DNA from 2 places in the Mesorhizobium sp. M0923 genome. Region 1 is predicted to be linked to the other one. Evidence: predicted binding sites of a transcription regulator. Region 1 holds the regulator's gene; the other holds the start of a gene.
The links. Region 1 encodes LexA, which represses DNA repair genes until DNA is damaged. Its sites were predicted from a motif close to TGTTCNNNNTGTGTTCNG; they were not measured.
Positions count from the first base shown of each region.

Region 2: the regulator LexA is predicted to act here: its motif matches at 1,837-1,854, upstream of NKH89_RS05395 (PA0069 family radical SAM protein).

Region 1 is NZ_JAMYNW010000001.1:502,464-505,868, reverse strand. Features, by position in the region: gene kynU (kynureninase) at 1-1,113, opposite strand, end outside; gene lexA (transcriptional repressor LexA) at 1,585-2,316, shown strand; gene NKH89_RS02415 (ComEC/Rec2 family competence protein) at 2,310-3,405, opposite strand, start outside.
Region 2 is NZ_JAMYNW010000002.1:338,012-341,416, reverse strand. Features, by position in the region: gene rnhB (ribonuclease HII) at 1-441, opposite strand, end outside; gene NKH89_RS05395 (PA0069 family radical SAM protein) at 608-1,762, opposite strand; gene NKH89_RS05390 (glycosyltransferase) at 1,914-2,417, shown strand; gene NKH89_RS05385 (hypothetical protein) at 2,607-3,405, shown strand, end outside.

The sequences.
Region 1 (3,405 bases):
CGATGGCGCGCGAAAATCGCCGATCACGCCACGTTCGATCAGCGCGCGCATGATCTGGTAGCCATGCTCGTGCATGAATGAAATCTGGCTGCCGCGTTTTTCCCCGTCGCGCGTGCTTTCGAGCGTTAGCCCGTAAGTGCCGCACTTTGCCTCGACGAGCTCGATGAACAGATCAGCCAGCGCGATGCTCTTCTTGCGCACCGCCGTCATGTCGACATCGTTCCAGATGTCGAGCGCGCCCTTCAGCGTGCGCATCGACAGGACCGGCTGGGTGCCGCACAGAAACCGGCGGATGCCGGTGCCGGCCGCATAGCCTGGCTCGAAGGCGAAGGGCCGTGCATGGCCCCACCAGCCGGTGAGCGGCTGCTGGATGTCGGCAAGATGCCGCTCAGCCGCATAGATGAAGGCAGGCGCGCCCGGTCCGCCATTCAGATATTTGTAGGTGCAGCCAACGGCAAAATCGGCGTTTGCCGTGTCGAGCTCGACTGGCATCGCACCGGCGGTGTGGCAGAGATCCCAGACGATCATCGCCCCGGCTTCCTGGGCCCTGCGCGTCAGCGCCGGCATGTCGCGCAGTTCGCCCGACTTGTAGTTGACGTGGTTGACCAGCACCACGGCGGTGCGTTCGTCGATCAGCTCTTCGATGCTCGGCGCGTCGACCCCCGAGAGGCGCAGCAGCGTATCTTTTCGCGTCGAAACCACACCCTCAGCCATGTAGAGGTCTGTCGGAAAACTGTCGCCCTCGGCGACGATGACCTGCCGCTCCGGCCGCATGGCCATGGCGGCGTGCAGCAGCTTGTAGATGTTGACCGATGTCGTGTCGCAGACCACCGTCTGGCCGGCCGCGGCACCGATCAGGCGCCCGAGCTGGTCGCCGAGTTCGAGCGGCATGTTGAACCAGCCGGCCGTGTTCCAGGCGCGGATGAGATCATGCGCCCATTCTTCGGTCGCTGCCTTGCTCAATTCATCGAAAGCGGCACGCGAAGCGGCCCCTAGCGAATTGCCGTCGAGATAGATCACTCCTTGCGGCAGCACAAAGCGGTCGCGCATCGCGCGCAGCGGATCTGCAGCATCCATCGCCCTTATGGCAACGAGATCGCGAATTCCTGTCATGATTTGTCTGCTCCCCCAAGATTCACCGCAACGCCGGACACGCATCGACGGCATCCATCGGTCACGAGCGGTTCTCCATTACCTGGTATCGCGCAGCAAGGCTCCACCGGCGACAAGTTGCCTGACCACGCGGTGGAAACCAGGAGCCAAGCCAACCCAAGGTTGGCGTTTTGAGTTCGTTTCGTTCACGGTGCATTGACCAAACCGCACAGTCGATACGGCTTCAATTCCGTGCCCTTTGCCGGCTGACGGCCGATACCAGTGCCGCCTTCTGGGAACCCAGAGGCCGCAAACGAAAGCAGAATCAAGGCGATGACGCCCGCGGCGGTGAAAATGCAGCGTTCCGGTTTGGTGAGTGGTATCGTTTCCCGAGCCCTAACACATTCATTAAACTTTAAACAGTTGCGGAACACAACTGGAACAGATAGTGTTTGTTCTGGGTTTGTTTTTCTGATTCTGTTGGGGGTCGCTATGCTGACACGCAAACAACACGAACTGCTTATGTTCATCCACGAAAGGCTGAAGGAAAGCGGTATCCCGCCCTCCTTCGACGAGATGAAGGAAGCGCTCGACCTGGCTTCCAAATCGGGAATCCACCGGCTGATTACGGCGCTGGAGGAGCGCGGCTTCATTCGCCGTTTGCCCAACCGGGCCCGTGCACTGGAGGTGCTGCGCCTGCCCGATTCGATCGCCCCCGGCCTCAATGCGGCACGCAAGTTCTCGCCGAGCGTCATCCAGGGCAGTCTTGGGCAAGGTCCTCGGCAGGGCAAGCCGACATCGTCGCGCATGCCTGCAGCCGGCAATGACGACGATGTCGTCGCCGCCGTGTCGATCCCGGTGATGGGCCGCATCGCCGCCGGTGTGCCGATCGATGCCATCCAGCACCAGACGCATTCGATCTCGGTGCCGCCGGACATGATCATGGGCGGCGAGCATTATGCGCTGGAGGTCAAAGGCGATTCGATGATCGAGGCTGGCATTTTCGACGGCGACACGGTGATCATCCGCAATGCCGATACGGCGAGCCCCGGTGAGATCGTGGTGGCACTGGTCGACGAGGAAGAAGCGACGCTGAAGCGGTTCCGCCGCAAGGGCGCCTCGATCGCCCTGGAAGCCGCCAATCCGGCCTACGAGACGCGCATCTTCGGACCAGACAGGGTCAAGGTGCAGGGCAAGCTCGTTGGGCTGATCCGCCGCTACTGAGCTGCGCCCTTGGCGCCGGCTTTTGGCTTGTCGGCTCTGCGGTATGGCGGCATGCCCCGCGCCGCGCGGGAAAATTTCCGCTGCACGTGCCAGGGCCGGTATGATTTTTCGACGGCGAAGCGGATTTCGGCGCGTGTTGCCGCTTGTGGATCGAAATAGACGGCCGCACTTCCCGCGCGCGCCAGTTGCCGTTTGGTGACGACGAGGACCAGCCGGTCGTAGTAGCAGGGATTATGGGCGGTGGCGTCGTCGATGACGATCAAGCTGGCAAAGGCGCAGGCTGGCCGTGCAGTATCGCGGTCATTGGCTAGCGCGATGATCGCGCCGGATGGATGCCTGGCAAGGCAGAGACCGTCCGTGCAAATGAACGGCATGCCCGGCGGTAAGTCGGCCGGATCGGCAATGTCGAATTGCGGATCGTTCTTTCCAGGTGTTTCCGGCGCGACGATAGCCTCTGATGTGAGCGCGCGTTTCCAGTTGTCGATGGTGAACTCATTCGGGCGTGCCCGGTTGACCGCGAGTTCACCGCTGCCGATCGGCAGCGCGACGAGCCGTGCGTCCTCCGAGATCAATACATCGGGTACGCGCGTCTGCGTTGTCGTTAGCAAGCCGGCGAGCGCAAAAGGAAGGGCCACGAGCCGCAACCAGGTCGTCGCCATGCTGGCAATGACGAGGGCGATCGTCACCAAAAGGACAGATCTCAGCGAAATCAGCCCGACCGCATCGATCGGCGAGCGCTCGGAGATCCACCCGGACAGGGCGATCATCGCCGTCAGCCCCTTGCCCATCACGTAGAGGAAAGGCCCATCCGCGCCGAACGGCATCGCCAGCGCACTGAGGACGGCGAAGGGCATGACGACCAGTGAGATGATAGGCATGATGGCCAGATTGGCGAACAGGCTGAGCGGCGCCACGCGCTGGAAATGCCATATGGCGAAAAGCGCCGTGGCGCTCCCTGCAATGATCGAGGTCATCGCTAGGCCGCCCATGCCCAGCAGTACCTTTCTAGTGGCAAAGCGTAGCGGCGACCGCCGGGGCGGCGGCGTGGTGGCCCCGCCGGCGCGGTAATCGGACCAGCCTGCATAGGCG
Region 2 (3,405 bases), on a different contig from region 1:
CTTGATCAGCGCTTTGCCCTCGCAGGGCAGGCCGGGCGGCACGTCGCGGCCGTCGGCCAGCGCCAGCTTCGGCCGGATTGACAGGCCGGCCACTGCACGGCGCATCGCCTCCAGGCTGGCCTTGAGGATGTTGGAGGCATCGATGCCTTCGGCGCTGACCGAGGCCATCGATACGGCGAGTGCGGAGCCGAGGATTTTCAGGAACAGCGCCTCGCGCTGCAAATGCGTCAGCCGCTTGGAATCATCGAGGCCGTCGGGGATGTTGGCGGGATCGAGCACCACCGCTGCAGCCACCACCGGCCCGGCGAGCGGGCCGCGGCCGGCCTCGTCCATCCCCGCCACCGGCCACAGGCCTTCGGCCATCGCCTTCGTCTCGAACGAGAAGTCGGGTTTCTCGACGATTTCGAAGAGAAGCGGAGAATCGGAACGCGGGCGAGCCATGGTGCGGCGAGGTTCGCATCGGCTCCGATTCTCCGCAAGTCCCCTCCGGGTCGGGCGGGGCACCGGACCAGGAGGGGCTACCGTCTGCAAGCCCGGGGACAGGACAGGCCGGACGGGATTTTTCGCCTGCTGCGGCCGCTTCAAGCGGCTGGCGCGAGACGCTTTGTCACAGCAGCATCAGCTGCTCGGTTGCCTTGGCGGCGGGGACGAACCGGTCGGTCCTCAGCGAGCGCCGCTCGGCATTGAGGCCGAGCCGTTTGGCGGCGATCTCGAAACGGCGGCCGATCTGCCAGGCATAAGGGCCGGAGCCTTTCATGCGCTTGCCCCATTCCGAATCGTAGTCCTTGCCGTCGCGCATCGAACGGATCAGCGACATGACGTGGCGATAGCGGTCGGGATAGTGGCGCAGCAGCCAGTCCTTGAAGATCGGCGCGACCTCCAGCGGCAGGCGCAGCAGCACATAGCCCGCTTCACGCGCGCCCGCTGCCTGCGCCGAATCGAGAATGCGCTCCATTTCCGAGTCGGTCAGTCCGGGGATGATCGGCGCGACCATCACCGAGGCCGGAATGCCGGCGTCCGAAAGCTGCCTGATCGCCTCCAGCCGCTTGGTCGGCGTCGACGCGCGCGGCTCCATCGTTCTGGCCAGCATCCTGTCCAATGTCGTCACCGACAGTGCCACCTTGGCCAGCCCGCGTTCGGCCATGCGTGACAGAATGTCGATGTCGCGTGTCACCAGCGCTGACTTGGTGACGATGCCGACCGGATGCCCGCGCGCCTCCAGCACTTCGAGGATCTCGCGCATGATCCGGTATTGCTTCTCGATCGGCTGGTAGGGATCGGTGTTGGTGCCGATGGCGATGGTGCGCGGCTGGTAATTATCCCTGGACAATTCCTTGTCGAGCAGCCGCGCCGCATCCGGCTTGGCAAACAGCTTCGATTCGAAATCCAGCCCCGGCGACAGGCCCATGAAGCTGTGCGTCGGCCGCGCGAAGCAATAGACGCAGCCATGTTCGCAGCCGCGATAGGGATTGATCGAGCGGTCGAAGGAGATGTCGGGCGATTCGTTGCGGGTGATGATGGTGCGCGGCTTCTCGACCTGTACCTCGGTCTTGAAGGGCGGCAGCTCCTCCAGCGAATTCCAGCCGTCGTCGAACACATGCCGGCTGACCGGCTCGAAACGGCCGGACGGATTGATGCCCGCCGACCTGCCGCGATTGCGGTCTGGGCGGACGCGCATGCCGCTCTGCTCGATCATCGCATTCGCCATCTCGGCCCTGCCAGCGCCGAAGGCGGCAATGTCGGCACGCACGATCTGTTCCATTTTGGCCCTTTCCCAGGGACTGTCCGCCCGCTGTCGAATCGCTCTGCTCATGAATGTATTCCTATCGCACCGAGTGGAACAAAGCAAGAACTTTCTCGCGGCGTGCCGCAAAAACTGGCGCTGCCCACCGCTTTCCGCTATTCGGCTAAACATGCTCAGCGTCCTGATCGAAACCCTGAATGACGAGGAGGGCCTCGCCCGCACGCTCGCCTCGCTGATCGGCGGCGCGGTCGAAGGCGTGGTGCGCGACGTTCTCGTCTGCGACACCGGCTCGACCGATCAGACGCACCGCGTCGCCGAACATGCCGGCTGCCACTATGTCAGCGGCGGCATCGCCGCCGGCATCAGGCAGGCCAAGGGCGACTGGCTGCTTTTGCTGGAACCGGGAGCGCGGCTGGGGGAGGGCTGGATCGACGAGGTCGTCGCCCATACGGCCAGGCAAACCATGGCGGCGCGATTTTCACGGGCACGCGGCAGCCGCGCGCCGTTCCTGTCGCGGGTCTTTGCCGGAAATCGCGCTCTCGCCGAAGGCTTGGTGATCAGCAAGCGTCAGGCCGCCGCGCTGTCTAAGAGCGCCCGCAGCGCCGAAGCGATCGCCCGCGGCCTGGCGACAAGAAGGCTCCACGCCGAGATCTGGGTGGCGCCGCGGAAGTGACGGCTTACCATCCCGGCCTAGGAAACGCCGCCCAAGCAAATTTTCTGGCGGGTTGTCGTTTATTGTGCATTGCACAAAATCTGGCCGGGGGTTACCATTCCCAGCGATACGGGCGAATGGGTTTGGGGTGTGCCGGAGCGGCGACGACGACTATCGTCGATGCTGTTCCCTCGACATTTGAGGACCCCGATGACCCTTTCAAGCCCTGACAAGTCCGGCGCTGCAAGCCTCGAGGCGATCGCACGCAACGGCGGTACGCTGCGCCGCATCGCCGCCCGCATTCCGACCTATCTTTCCGACCTTCGCGAGAATCCGGCATGGCTGCCGATGTTCATGCTGGCGCGCACCATGCCGGCGCGGCGGCTGCACTGGCGCGGTGCGAAGCCGGTTCGGCCGGCGCGCAATGTCAGTGAAACGATGTTCGCCGGCGTCGATCGCGATGCCGTCGTCGGCGCGCTGCGGACGGAGGGGCTCTATTCGGGCCTGACGCTGCCAGCCGCCATCCATGAGGAGATCGCCCGCTTCGCCGAGCACACGCCATGCTTCGGCAATTTCGACCGCCGGCTGGAATTCCTGCCCGAAAAACACGCCGATGCAGAAAAGCATTTCGGCCGCCCGCTGCTCAGCGGCCACTATTTCGAGCGGGTCCTCGACTGCAACGCTGCGGTCGCCGTGCAGCTCGATCCGCTACTCCTCGACATCGCAGCGCACTATCTCGGCAGCCAGGCCAAGCTGATCACCACCCGCGTCTGGTGGAGCTTTCCGACCGGTGGCGTCTCGGACGCCGACAAGAACATGGCTTCGCTCGGCAAATACCATTTCGACCTCGACGACTGGCGCATGCTGAAGTTCTTTTTCTACCTGGTGCCGGTCGACAACGACACCGGGCCGCATGTCTATGTCCGCGGCTCCCACAACCGCCGCATCCTGAAGCATCAGCTGACGCTTCTGGTCGGCCATTCGGCGGAAGAGGTGCTGGGCGTCTATG